One region of the Staphylococcus sp. IVB6181 genome, then DNA from elsewhere that is predicted to be linked to it. Evidence: predicted binding sites of a transcription regulator. Region 1 holds the regulator's gene; each other region holds the start of a gene.
The links. Region 1 encodes NrdR, which represses ribonucleotide reductase genes. Its sites were predicted from a motif close to AACACNATATATNGTGTT; they were not measured.
Positions count from the first base shown of each region.

Region 2: nrdI (class Ib ribonucleoside-diphosphate reductase assembly flavoprotein NrdI) is a predicted target of NrdR. The motif match lies at 2,248-2,265, and genes of this name have one in related genera.
Region 3: nrdD (anaerobic ribonucleoside-triphosphate reductase) is a predicted target of NrdR. The motif match lies at 2,665-2,682, and genes of this name have one in related genera.

Region 1 is NZ_CP095096.1:1,351,138-1,355,433, reverse strand. Features, by position in the region: gene dnaI (primosomal protein DnaI) at 1-73, opposite strand, end outside; gene MUA90_RS06595 (replicative helicase loading/DNA remodeling protein DnaB) at 76-1,503, opposite strand; gene nrdR (transcriptional regulator NrdR) at 1,506-1,979, opposite strand; gene MUA90_RS06585 (glyceraldehyde-3-phosphate dehydrogenase) at 2,124-3,146, opposite strand; gene coaE (dephospho-CoA kinase) at 3,307-3,921, opposite strand; gene mutM (bifunctional DNA-formamidopyrimidine glycosylase/DNA-(apurinic or apyrimidinic site) lyase) at 3,946-4,296, opposite strand, start outside.
Region 2 is NZ_CP095096.1:2,329,220-2,333,515, reverse strand. Features, by position in the region: gene queF (preQ(1) synthase) at 162-665, opposite strand; gene MUA90_RS11415 (DMT family transporter) at 668-1,555, opposite strand; gene nrdI (class Ib ribonucleoside-diphosphate reductase assembly flavoprotein NrdI) at 2,443-2,844, shown strand; gene nrdE (class 1b ribonucleoside-diphosphate reductase subunit alpha) at 2,807-4,296, shown strand, end outside.
Region 3 is NZ_CP095096.1:756,539-760,834, reverse strand. Features, by position in the region: gene MUA90_RS03310 (DNA-3-methyladenine glycosylase) at 1-153, shown strand, start outside; gene nrdG (anaerobic ribonucleoside-triphosphate reductase activating protein) at 267-800, opposite strand; gene nrdD (anaerobic ribonucleoside-triphosphate reductase) at 803-2,650, opposite strand; gene MUA90_RS03295 (hypothetical protein) at 2,975-3,472, opposite strand; gene fni (type 2 isopentenyl-diphosphate Delta-isomerase) at 3,831-4,296, opposite strand, start outside.

The DNA of each region.
Region 1 (4,296 bases):
CATCTCTTTTTATCTTTTCAAAGCGTTTTTGAAAATCCGGTGATGTCTGCATAATATTGCTGAATCGTTTCATGTTTATTCATCCTCCTTCCATGTTTCATTTAATTGTTTTAAAAAGGCTTCTCTATCTTTTAAGAATTGTTCATCATGTGTATCTACTTTTCGTTTTTCGCCTTTTTTACGGCGTTTTTCATGCTGTCTGTTCAACAGCCAATCCGGAGTGATTTCTTTCGATACCGTTTGCTTTCTATAATTATTGAACTTGCTGCGGTTATTATAGGTTTGCGGCTGCTGTGCTTTCTCTTTTTGCGATTGCTGCATCGACTTGACATGCTTAAAGGCTTCTTTTGCCGAACTGAAACCTTTTTTCTTCCAATTCGAAGCTATTTCCAAGATATACGTTTTAGGCAGCTGACTATCATTTTTCAGCATTACATATTGCAGCAAGATATTTATCACTCCAAACGGCAGCTGTTCACGAACAATCAAGTCTTCAATTAAATACTTTTGACTTGGTGTCGGTTCTGAATCTGACCAGCTGGTTAACATATCTACCGGACTGGTTTCATCTAACAGTTGATACCACGCTTCAAACTCTTCGTCTGTTTTAGGCATTGTTGTCAGCGATACCGCAGTTTCTTTTGCTGGTGCAGCATTTGGTATATCTGCTTTAGCTTCTAATGAAGGCAGTTGATTTTCATGCTCAATCGCATAATAGGCACGCGCTTGTTTACGCAACTCTTCAAACGAAATCTTCTGTGCACTTGTCAGCGATTTTAAAATCAAGTTCTTCATACCTTCAGGAGTGATGCCGTATAATACTGCTAATTGTGTAATAAGATGCTTAGATTTTTCTTCAACAATTTCAGCACTGACAAAATGATTGCTCAGCAATTGATACAGCAGTTCGAAATCAAACTGAATCCGCTCTAAATTCATTCCTTCATATCGCGGTGTTTCCGTAATCGAATTGGTTGTATCCATCTGTTCAAATACATGATTCGGTACTTTAAATACATCTGTAAAATTGCGCGTCACTTCATGATACTCATCTAAATTAATGGGAGTGCTTTCAAAATAGCGTCTTAATTCATGGAATCTTTTACCGCCTGCTTCTTTATACAAATAGACAGACAACATAGGATCATTAAAGAATTTCTTAGATGTGGGAGGTTCTATTAATTGATAGACAAACTGTGAATATTGCTCGTTATGTTTGGCAAATGTTTTGACTAACCCTATCGCTTCTAAACGATTCATCTCTTCTCTGAAATCGCCTAAGTTTATCTTCAGTTCACTCATAATCACATAATGTGTTTTATTACTTTCAGCAGGATATGACGCAAACTGCGACAGATAATGGTATACACCGATAGCTGTTGTGCCGATTAACGGCGTAAATAAGCGATTAAGCACTTCTAATTGTGCTTCAGATAGTTTTTCAGCTTGCAATACTTTAAAAGGATCTTGAGGTCGTAAACCGAAATCACTTTGACGCATCATGATTATGATTCACTCCGTTTATTCTTTTCTTGCAAAATACCTTGCATCGACGCAAGTAATTGATCGACATCTTTAAACTCTTTATAAACTGATGCAAACCGTACATAAGATACTTGGTCTACGTGCATTAATAAGTTCATCACATGTTCGCCTATTTCTCTTGAAGAAACTTCTGCTTGACCTTCATCTCTTAGGCGCCACTCAACTTTATTGGTAATATCTTCAAGCTGCTGATAGCCTACTGGTCTCTTTTCACATGAACGAACTAGCCCATTTAAAATCTTATCACGTGAAAATTGTTCACGCGTACCATCTTTCTTCACAACGATTAATGGACTCATTTCAATATGTTCGAATGTGGTAAAACGAGTCCCGCAATTTTCACATTCACGGCGTCTGCGAATGGCATTAGCTTCATCAGCATGTCTGGAATCTATTACACGAGAATGTGTCGAATTACATTTAGGGCATTTCATTCATTTTCACCTCTTTTATTGATTAGGCCTATTATACTATAAAAATTGTTGTCACAAAAGAAAGGAAACTAAGACATGAAAAAACCAGTTAATTGGAGCCCTACTTCCAATTAACTGGTCAAAAATTTATGACAGCAGTATCAATTAAGCTGTTGCTGTTTCTTTAGTCTTTAACAATTCACCAATTTGAACTGCAATATCAACGACACGGTTTGAATAACCCCACTCATTATCGTACCAAGCGATAACTTTAACTTTCTTGTCGTCCATAACAAGTGTTGACATTGAATCAACGATTGCTGAGTTAGGGTTTGTATTGAAGTCTACTGATACTAACGGTTCGTCTGAAACTGCTAATACACCGTCTAAATCAGCATCTTCAAATGCTTTGTTAACTTCTTCAGCTGTAACATCTTGTTTTAAGTCTACAACTAAGTCAACAAGTGAAACGTTTTTAGTCGGCACACGTAATGCCATACCATGCAATTTACCTTCTAATTCAGGTAAAACTTCTTTCAATGCCTTTGCTGCACCTGTTGAAGTCGGGATAATACTTTCGTTGCATGAACGCGCACGACGTAAATCTTTGTGCGGATTATCAATATTCTTTTGGTCGTTTGTAATCGCGTGAACAGTTGTCATTAAACCATTTTCAATTCCGAAGCTGTCGTTTAATACTTTAGCTACTGGACCGATACAGTTTGTTGTACAAGAAGCATTACTGAAGATGTCGTATTCTTCAACATCTAAGTCTTCGTTGTTTACACCTTTAACAACCATTTGTACATGGCCGCCTTTTGAAGGACCTGTTAATAATACTTTTTTAGCACCTGCTTTAATGTGCGCATCTGCTTTGTCGCCATGATTGAATTTTCCTGTTGCTTCTATGACAATGTCAATATTTAAATCTTTCCAAGGTAAATTTTCTGGATTACGATCTGAAACTAATTTAATATCATGACCATCAATACGAATACCATTTTCTGTCGGTTCAACTTCACCGTCATATTTTCCATGTGTTGTATCGTATTTTACTAAATGTGCAATTGTTTCTGGAGGATAACTCGCATTGATTGCTACCACATTTAAGTCATCATTTTTAGAAGCAATACGCAAAACCATGCGTCCAATGCGTCCCATTCCATTAATTGCAATATTCGTTGTCATAAAAAGCACCCCTCGATTTTTATATGTGTTATACTTTATGGAATAAGTATAGCATATTTACGTAAAAATGAAAGCGTTTTATCAAAATTAACAAAAAAATTACTTATCATTAATGATAAGCAATTTTTGATTTCATATTTACATTGTTATTGAAACTGAATTAAACCTCTTCAGAGCTCTTAATATAGCCTTCTTGTACAAGCAATGCTTCTAGGTTTTGTTTTAATTCCAATAGTGTACCGCGATTATCAATCACATGATCAGCCATGCGGCGTTTTTTGTCTATTGAAATCTGACTGTAAACACGTGCTTTGGCTTCCTCTTGTGTTAAATCATTACGTTCCATTAAACGTTCCACTTGAATACTCTCAGAAGCATATACCAGCCAAGTTTCATCTACAGTATCTTGCAAATTATTTTCAAATAACAACGGAATATCCATGATGACATTATAGCCTTGTTCCAGATATGCTTCTTTTTGTTTTTCCATCAATTCTCTCACAATCGGATGAATGATATGGTTGAGTTCTTCGCGCTTTTTGTCATCGTTAAACACAATTTCGCCCACGTATTTACGATTCATTTCGCCATTTTCATCTATTGCTTCATCTCCGAAAGTTCGGCGGACTTGTTCTAAACCTTCAGAACCTTTTTCTACCGCTTCTCTCGCCGCAATATCAGCATCTACAATTTTAAAGCCGTGTACTGCTAACAACTCGGAAACAGTAGATTTTCCAGTTCCGATTCCGCCAGTTAGACCTATTACCTTTTGCATATTAAAATCTCCCTCGTTCACAATTTATTTTTGACAGTTTGGACAAAAGTGACTGTTTCTTCCTGCAATCACTTCTGTTTCAATCGGACCATTACATACCGGACATACCTTTTTCTTATATACATTCAAGTAATCTTGCATATGGCCGGTCTTTCCGTCTGCGTGGCGATAATCAGATATACTTGTACCGCCTTGTTCAATGCCTAATGCTAAAACATCCACGACTGCTTCAAACACACGCTGCTGTTCTTTTTGACTTAAAGATTGTACCGTGCGTTTAGGATGAATACGCGCATTGAATAAAGCTTCGCAAGCATAAATGTTGCCGCAGCCTGCTATGACTTTATGATCCAATATGACCTGTTTAATCGGTTT
Region 2 (4,296 bases), 980 kb from region 1:
AAAATAAGTTTAATCTATTCAATGTGCAGATACAAGAAAATTCTGAAAAATAAATCGTAAAATTACTAAATTATTTGAACAAAAAAGAACGAATCCGCTTCCATAAAAATAAAAAACAACCTGAAATTAATCAGGTTGCTGCTATTAAATCACGTATGAAATTATCTGTTATCAATTTTCTCAGGGTACAAGTCATGATTCATCATACGATACTCTGCCATTTCCTCATATTTAGTATCAGGACGGCCGTAATTCGTATAAGGATCAATAGAAATACCGCCGCGCGGCGTAAATTTGCCCCAAACTTCGATATAATGCGGATCCATCAAATCAATCAAGTCATTCATAATGATATTCATACAATCTTCATGGAAGTCACCATGATTTCTGAAGCTGAATAAATAAAGCTTGAGTGACTTAGACTCTACCATTTTGATATTTGGAATATATGAAATATAAATTGTCGCAAAATCCGGTTGTCCCGTAATAGGGCAAAGCGAAGTGAATTCAGGACAATTGAATTTAACGAAATAGTCGCGGCCTTGATGCTTGTTATCGAATGTTTCTAAGACATCAGGTCGGTAGTCGAAATCATATTGGTTATTTTGATTGCCGAGCAATGTAATGTCTTGCAAATCTTCTTTTTTGCGTCCTTGTTGTGACACGGTTATTTTCCTCCTTTATGTTGCGGTTTTGGATGGTTTTTACTTTGTCTGCGTGCTTTTTCAAACATATAGTAGCTTGCACTGATAATGATTACATAGCCTAGTGTAGCATATAAGTCCGGCGATTCTCCGAAAATCACGATGCCCATCAATGCTGTGAAGATGATAGAAGCATACGTAAAGATTGAAATGTCTTTTGCTGGTGCGAAACTATAGGCTAGGGTGATACCGATTTGTCCGACAGCTGCTGATAAACCTGCGCCGACCAAGTAGATAATTTGAAGGCCTGACATGGGTTGATAAGTAAATAGGACAAATGGAATTAAAGCTACAATTGAGAAGAATGAAAAGTAAAAGACAATAGTATACGGTGCTTCTCTTGTGCTTAATGCGCGTACACACGTATAAGCTGAAGCAGCAAAGATACCTGAGAATAATCCGGCAACAGCTGGAATCATTTCAGATGAGAATTGCGGCTGTACGACAAACAACATGCCGACAATCGCAACCAGCATTGCGGTAATTTGATATTTGCGGACTTTCTCATGCAAGAAAATCAAACTGAGCAGAATCGTCCAAAACGGATTCAACTTCATCAATGTATCTGCGTCGCTTAAAAGCATATGGTCAATCGCGTAGATGTTGAGCAGCACACCGATTAAACCGAGTGTAGAACGTGAAATCAATAGGGGCTGACTGCTTAATTTGCCAAACATAGGTTGTTTATATTTATATAAGAAATACAACGGAATCAGCATGGCAACCAAGTTTCTTGCTAAAGACTTTTGGAAGACAGGCAAGTCGCCTGCAAGTCTGAAAAACAGCGACATGAAACTAAAGCCGATCGCTGAAACGAGTATGGCAATAATACCTTTTAATTTAGAATCCATACTTTCTCCTCTACTTTCCTCAAAACTTAACGTATATCATCTTAGCATATATCAAAATAAGTGCCTATATGCACTTGCAAAAGACATCAAGAATCGTTATACTTTAATCGAACATATGTTCTTGTTATAGATTGAGTTATGCATAACCGACTGAATATATGAATTAGTTGATTTTTATTAAAGTATTGCGTTAAGCCTTTCATGGTGGGATTGAGAGAAATCTTATGATGACAAGGTGTACACAAATTTTCTAAAAATCAAGGGCAAAATTACAATTATTTATTTTGAAAGGATTTTTAATAAAAAATAAGAAGTCTAAGCATAGCGGTGACGCTACTTCTATCAATTTTGACAAATTTAAATAAATTTTAGAGGGGCTATTCTCTTTGAAATTATAATGTGTGTTCGGTATAATGAATCACATAATATAGTATTGAAGAACGAAAGCCAACACTATATATTGTGGTTGAACCCAAAATAATGAAAATAATATTTCACTTCTTTTTGGCAATTTCACACATAACTTGAAAGAACAGAATACAGGTTAGGGGTTTAACCTGATATTTCTGCTCATTTAAGAAAAGGCATACAACCCTGTGATTGCAAGAGGATATGCAGTATACAGGTATAACAAGCAAAAGCTTTACTCTATCAAGAAAGAGAAAGCCCAGTAGTGTGAATAAAATCATCTCAACACAACATGTAGTGTTAAGGATCAATGCATTAACATATCGAAATCAAATTAAAACATGCAGCAGTCACAACATCTCCTTTAAGATACAGCAATACCAGCAAGGCAGCCTGGCATGTTTTTTAATTATGAGAAAGAAAGTGCATGACGCTATGTGACGAGTGAGCGCGTTCTTTATAAGAAAGCGGGTGATTCAATGAAGGTAGTATATTTTTCATTTACTGGTAACGTCAGACGATTTATAGGAAGAACTGAATTTGAGAATACTTTAGAAATTACAAATGACAACTGTGCAGAAGTGCGCGTTGATGAACCTTATATATTGGTCACTAGTACAATTGGTTTTGGAGAAGTGCCAGATGTAGTTAAAACATTTTTGAAAAATAACGGAAATATGATCAGAGGTGTTGTTGGAAGCGGTAATCGCAACTGGGGCCAAAACTTTGCGAAAGCCAGCGAAACCATTTCACGAGAATATTTCGTTCCGCTATTAATGAAGTTTGAAGTACAAGGTACAAAGAAAGATGTAGAAGAGTTTAATGATAAGGTGGGGCAATTATATGAAGACTATGAACGAAAAGCAGTACAATCATATTGAATTAAATAACGAGGTTACAAAGCGTAAAGAAGATGGTTTCTTCAACTTAGAAAAAGACCAAGAAGCTTTAGCGGTTTATTTAGAAGAAATCAAAGATCATACGATTTATTTCGATACAGAAATCGAACGTTTGCACTATCTTGTAGATAATGACTTTTATGTAGATGTATTCAAACAATACAGCGAAGCAGATTTAGAAGAAATTACTGAATATGCACGCAGTATTCCATTCGAATTTGCAAGCTATATGTCAGCAAGCAAATTCTTCAAAGACTATGCTTTGAAAACAAATGATAAAAAGCAATATCTTGAAGACTATTCGCAGCACGTTACAATTGTTGCACTTTATTTAGCGGATGGCGACAAAGCACAAGCTAAACAATTTATCTCATCAATGATTGAACAACGCTACCAACCTGCAACACCTACATTCTTAAACGCAGGACGTGCACGTCGCGGCGAATTAGTTTCATGTTTCTTATTAGAAGTAGATGACAGCTTGAACTCTATCAACTTTATTGATTCAACAGCAAAACAATTAAGTAAAATCGGCGGCGGTGTAGCGATCAACTTATCTAAACTTCGTGCACGCGGCGAAGCAATCAAAGGCATCAAAGGTGTCGCAAAAGGCGTATTGCCTGTTGCGAAATCACTTGAAGGCGGCTTCAGCTATGCAGACCAATTAGGTCAAAGACCAGGTGCAGGTGCGGTTTACCTTAATATCTTCCACTATGATGTTGAAGAGTTCTTAGATACTAAAAAAGTAAACGCAGACGAAGACATCCGTTTATCAACAATTTCAACAGGTTTAATTGTGCCTGCTAAATTCTTCGAACTTGCTAAAGAAGGCAAAGACTTCTATATGTTTGCGCCGCACACTGTATATAACGAATACGGCGTAACATTAGATGATATCGATTTAGATAAATATTATGATGAAATGGTTGAGAACCCTAACATCTTAAAACGCAAAAAAGATGCGCGCGAAATGTTGAATACAATTGCGCAAACACAATTGCAATCAGGTTATCCTTATTTAATGTTTAAAGATAACGCAAACAAAGTACATGCCAATTCAAATATCGGCCAAATCAAAATGAGTAACTTATGTACTGAAATCTTCCAATTACAAGAAACTTCAATCATCAATGACTACGGTGTTGAAGATGAAATCAAACGCGATATTTCTTGTAACTTAGGTTCACTTAACATCGTGAACGTAATGGAATCAGGCAAATTCAGAGACTCTGTACACACAGGTATGGATGCATTGACAGTTGTCAGCGATGAAGCGGATATCCAAAACGCGCCAGGTGTACGTAAAGCAAACAGCGAATTGCATTCAGTCGGTTTAGGCGTAATGAACTTGCATGGTTATCTTGCGAAAAATCAAATCGGCTATGAATCAGAAGAAGCAAAAGACTTTGCGAACGTATTCTTCATGATGATGAA
Region 3 (4,296 bases), 590 kb from region 1:
CCTAAACATATTGTCGAAAGTCCGCGTATCGGTATTCCTAATAAAGGCGAATGGACACATAAACCTTTACGTTTTACAGTGGAAGGCAATCCTTATGTCTCCCGCATGAAGAAATCAGAGATGCGCCCTTCTGAAACGACATGGCAATCTTAATCCACAACGAATAAAAGCGGTCTTGCCCAAATATCGAGCAAGACCGCTTCTTTTGTGTTTTTAGTATTTGTATTTCCTAAGTTGCATAAAATAACTTCGCTGTACTGAATAGTTTAAGCTTCGAGTGTTCGGATAGAGTGTGTTTTTAACGAAGCTTGTACATCAATCACTCTTTGGTTATAAGACCCTTTAAATGCAAGGCCAGGCTGATAAAGTGATTGAACAAACGGACCATCTACTAAAACATCAATCATACTTAATGCTTTCTTTCGCTGTTCTGTATTTTCTTTTAAATTTTCATACATAAAACCTGTCCAAACCCAAATACTCTTACTATGCTGAAAACGTGCTCTGAACGCTTCAATCAGCGGCAGAACAATGTCCATATTGCAGAAAGGCTCGCCGCCTAAAATACTTAAGCCTGAAATATACTCCGGTTCACAGTAATCAAGGATAGTTTCAAGTGTTGTTTCTGAATACGGCGTACCATAAGTAAAGTTCTGTGCTGCTTTGTTATAACAACCTTCGCATGCAAATGGACAGCCGGAAACATAAACACTGCATCGCACTCCTTCGCCATCGACAAAAGACTCTTTTTCAATCTTAGCAATGTACCCTTTTCCTGTTTCAACTTGTGCATACAGCATTGTTACTCTGTACCTTTCATATGTTTGACACGTGCCGCAATTTCTTTATGTCTGCCTTCAATCGTAGGTCTTTGAACCGGATTGCCTAAATAGCCGCACGTTCTTTTAACTACATCTACTGTATCTGGATTATGGTTTTGGCAGTGCGGACATTCAAAACCGTGTGCTGTAGTGTCGAATTCACCTTCAAAACCGCATTCGTAGCATTTATCTATCGGCGCATTCGTACCTAAATAGCTGACTTTATCATAAGCATAATCCCATACTGCTTCTAGTGCTTTGGTATTATGTGTTAATTTAGGATACTCGCAATAATGAATATAACCTCCGCTCGCTAAGAACGGATAGTCTTTTTCAAAATCTAGTTTTTCAAACGGTGATACAGCTTTACGGACATCATAATGGAAAGAGTTTTGATAATATCCTTTACCGGTAATATCAGGAATCAATCCGAAGCGCTCTGTATCTAAACGACAGAAACGATCTGTCAATGATTCGCTTGGTGTGCTGTACAGACTGAAGAAGATATCATTCTCTTCTGTCCATTGATATTGGAAATCTTTCATTCGGCGCAAAATATCCAATGTGAATGTTTTCGCTTCTGGATTTGTTTCCCAATTCGGTCCATAGAATACTGTTGCGGCTTCATATAAACCGATATAACCTATTGAAATAGTTGCACGCTGCTTTGTAAATAAATCCATGACATTTCCATCTTCAGTCAAACGTCGATGGAATGCGCCGCTTTTATATAATATCGGTGCGTTATTAGGAATTACGGAACGAATACGTTCAATGCGATAAACTAAAGCATCATGTACGAGTGCCATACGTTCATCTAATAAACGCCAAAACGCAGCCATATCGCCTTTTGTTTCTAACGCAATACGCGGAATATTCAACGTCACAACACCTAAGTTGCATCGGCCGCTGTTTTCAAGTTCGCCCTCTTCATTGCGCCATGCCGGTAAAAATGAACGGCAGCCCATCGGTGCTTTGAAGTCGCCTAAAATTTCTACTGTTTTATCATAATTTAAAATGTCCGGATACATACGTTTCGTTGAACATTCTAAAGCTAATTGTTTAATATCATAGTTCTTATCTTCAGGCGCAAAGTTGACACCTTTTTTAATCGAGAATACGAGTTTAGGGAAAATAGCAGTCACGTGATGATGTCCTAAACCTTGGATACGCGTTTTTAAAATCGCTTTTTGAATCATACGGCTATATGTATCCGTGCCTAAACCAAATCCTAATGTGACAAAAGGTGTTTGCCCATTTGAGGTATATAATGTATTAATTTCATATTCTAAACTTTGCATCGCATCTTTAATATCTTTTTCTGTTTGTTTTTGGACATAAGCCTCTAATTTGTCCGGATAAACAAATGCTTCTCCGATTTTGCGATGTTTGTCTGCATTGCATTTTGCATATCGGCTCAATACTTCATCAATACGATCAACTGTACAGCCGCCATATTGACTGCTTGAGACGTTTGCGATAATCTGCACAATTTGAGCAGTCGCTGTTTGGATAGACTTCGGCGGATCTACTTGCGCATTGCCGATTTCAAAGCCTTTATCCAACATGCCTTTAATATCAATCAAGCAGCAATTCGTCAAAGGTTGAAATGGATGATAATCTAAATCATGGAAGTGAATATCACCGCTTAAGTGCGCCTCTGCAACATGTTTTGGCAATAGATGTTCTAAAGCATAAGATTTAGAAACTACCCCGGCAGTCAAATCCCGCATCGTTGTAAAGGTTGCACTATCTTTATTCGCATTTTCATTCACCACAGTCGGATCTTTATCGATTAAGCGACTTAAGCTTTCTTCTAACTTCAACATATTAACGCCCCTTCTTCACTATATATTGTGTTCTAAATACTAAATTACCACAATATGTAGAAATTAGGAGGTTTTAATATGACTGTTAACAGAGATGTCAAAATGTTATGGCTTAATTATGAAGGTTATATTTTCATCCATTCTATTTATTTCAGGATTTTGTTTTACAAAAAAGAGATGACCGCTTCAGTAAGCAATCACCTCCTATTTCCCGATAAATCGGCAGTGCTGTATCTTTTTATACTGTCAAATTACATGAAAACACATGTGTTAATAATTACGGACATGAAGTGGGTCACGTTCAATAATATAGGCCATCGCTTGTTAACATGGGTGTGCTTCTTCGTATCGGCCTAAATATTCTTTTAAGATGTAACAATCTATGTTTGTTATTTCTTTATCTCTAATTTTAATGTCCGTAAGTTGACGGCTTAAAAATGCAGCATATATATGATTCTCACCGCATTTAAGATAATCTGAAACATCATAAATATATTTTTCCCCAGCATTTGCGAGTTCAAAACGTATTTCTTTGTTCAAGTCAATAATCATAGCGGTGTTCGTCTTAGGTGTTATAACAACTAAATGATATTTCACATTATCTTCTAACTTATCTAAAGAAAAGTACTGTTCAGCCGTAATAATATTTGTGTTGATATTGACACCAACTGCTGTGTTCCAATTATTTAATAACTTTTCTGCACAGATACCCCGTCTTGGATCGGACACATTAAAATCATAGTAGTGCAGAAAAGGTGCCTCCTCTTTAGACAATGGTTTGGCTGATACAGTTTCTTTTAATTGTGAATAACTCGGCCCCACTTCAACTCCTCCTTTACGACATAGAAATCATATATGTCATAAAATTAACATGGATTTTCACGAATTTGAATGTCAGTTTTCACCTTTAATATATCCAAATGTTTCCACTTTGTACTATTTTGAAGCATTTATCCTTTAAGTTATTTTACAGTGTTTTTATTTCATATTTTCAATTTATTTTTTATGTTCTAATTGCTTTACGCAAAATAATGTCTTATAATTAGTGTAAGCGTTACCAGAGCAAACCATTGTCTTGCTCTTCGTGATTGCCCATACTAAAACCAATTTGTTACTTAAAAAGCGGTTCAACCCTCTACCAGTTGAACCGCTCTCCTTATGTTTAAACGAAAAGTTGTGCTTATTGATTTAAGTTGCGCTGCTGTATCCAATTTTGCAGACTTTGATCATAAATTACTTCTAAATTATGAATGGCTTCGATATTCGGCACATTTGCCATTACCGCAATTTTCTTCATTTGTTCAATAAATGCTTCGACATACTCAATTGTTTGTTCTACACCGTTGTTTTCAACTTGTTCTAAGAACGGACGAGACATGCCTACCGCATCTGCCCCTAATGCTAAACATTTTATTGCGTCAAACGGGTTGCGTACACCGCCGCTCGCAAATACAGACATATGACTTTGAACGATTTTGCTTTCAAGCAAAGATTCCACTGTAGATTGTCCCCAATTTTGAAGATAAGACATATCTTTTAAATCACGGCGTTCATTTTCGATACTGACGAAGTTAGTACCTCCGCGGCCGCTGACATCAACGTAATGTACACCGATTTCATTCAACGCTTCCATTGTTTCTCTGCTC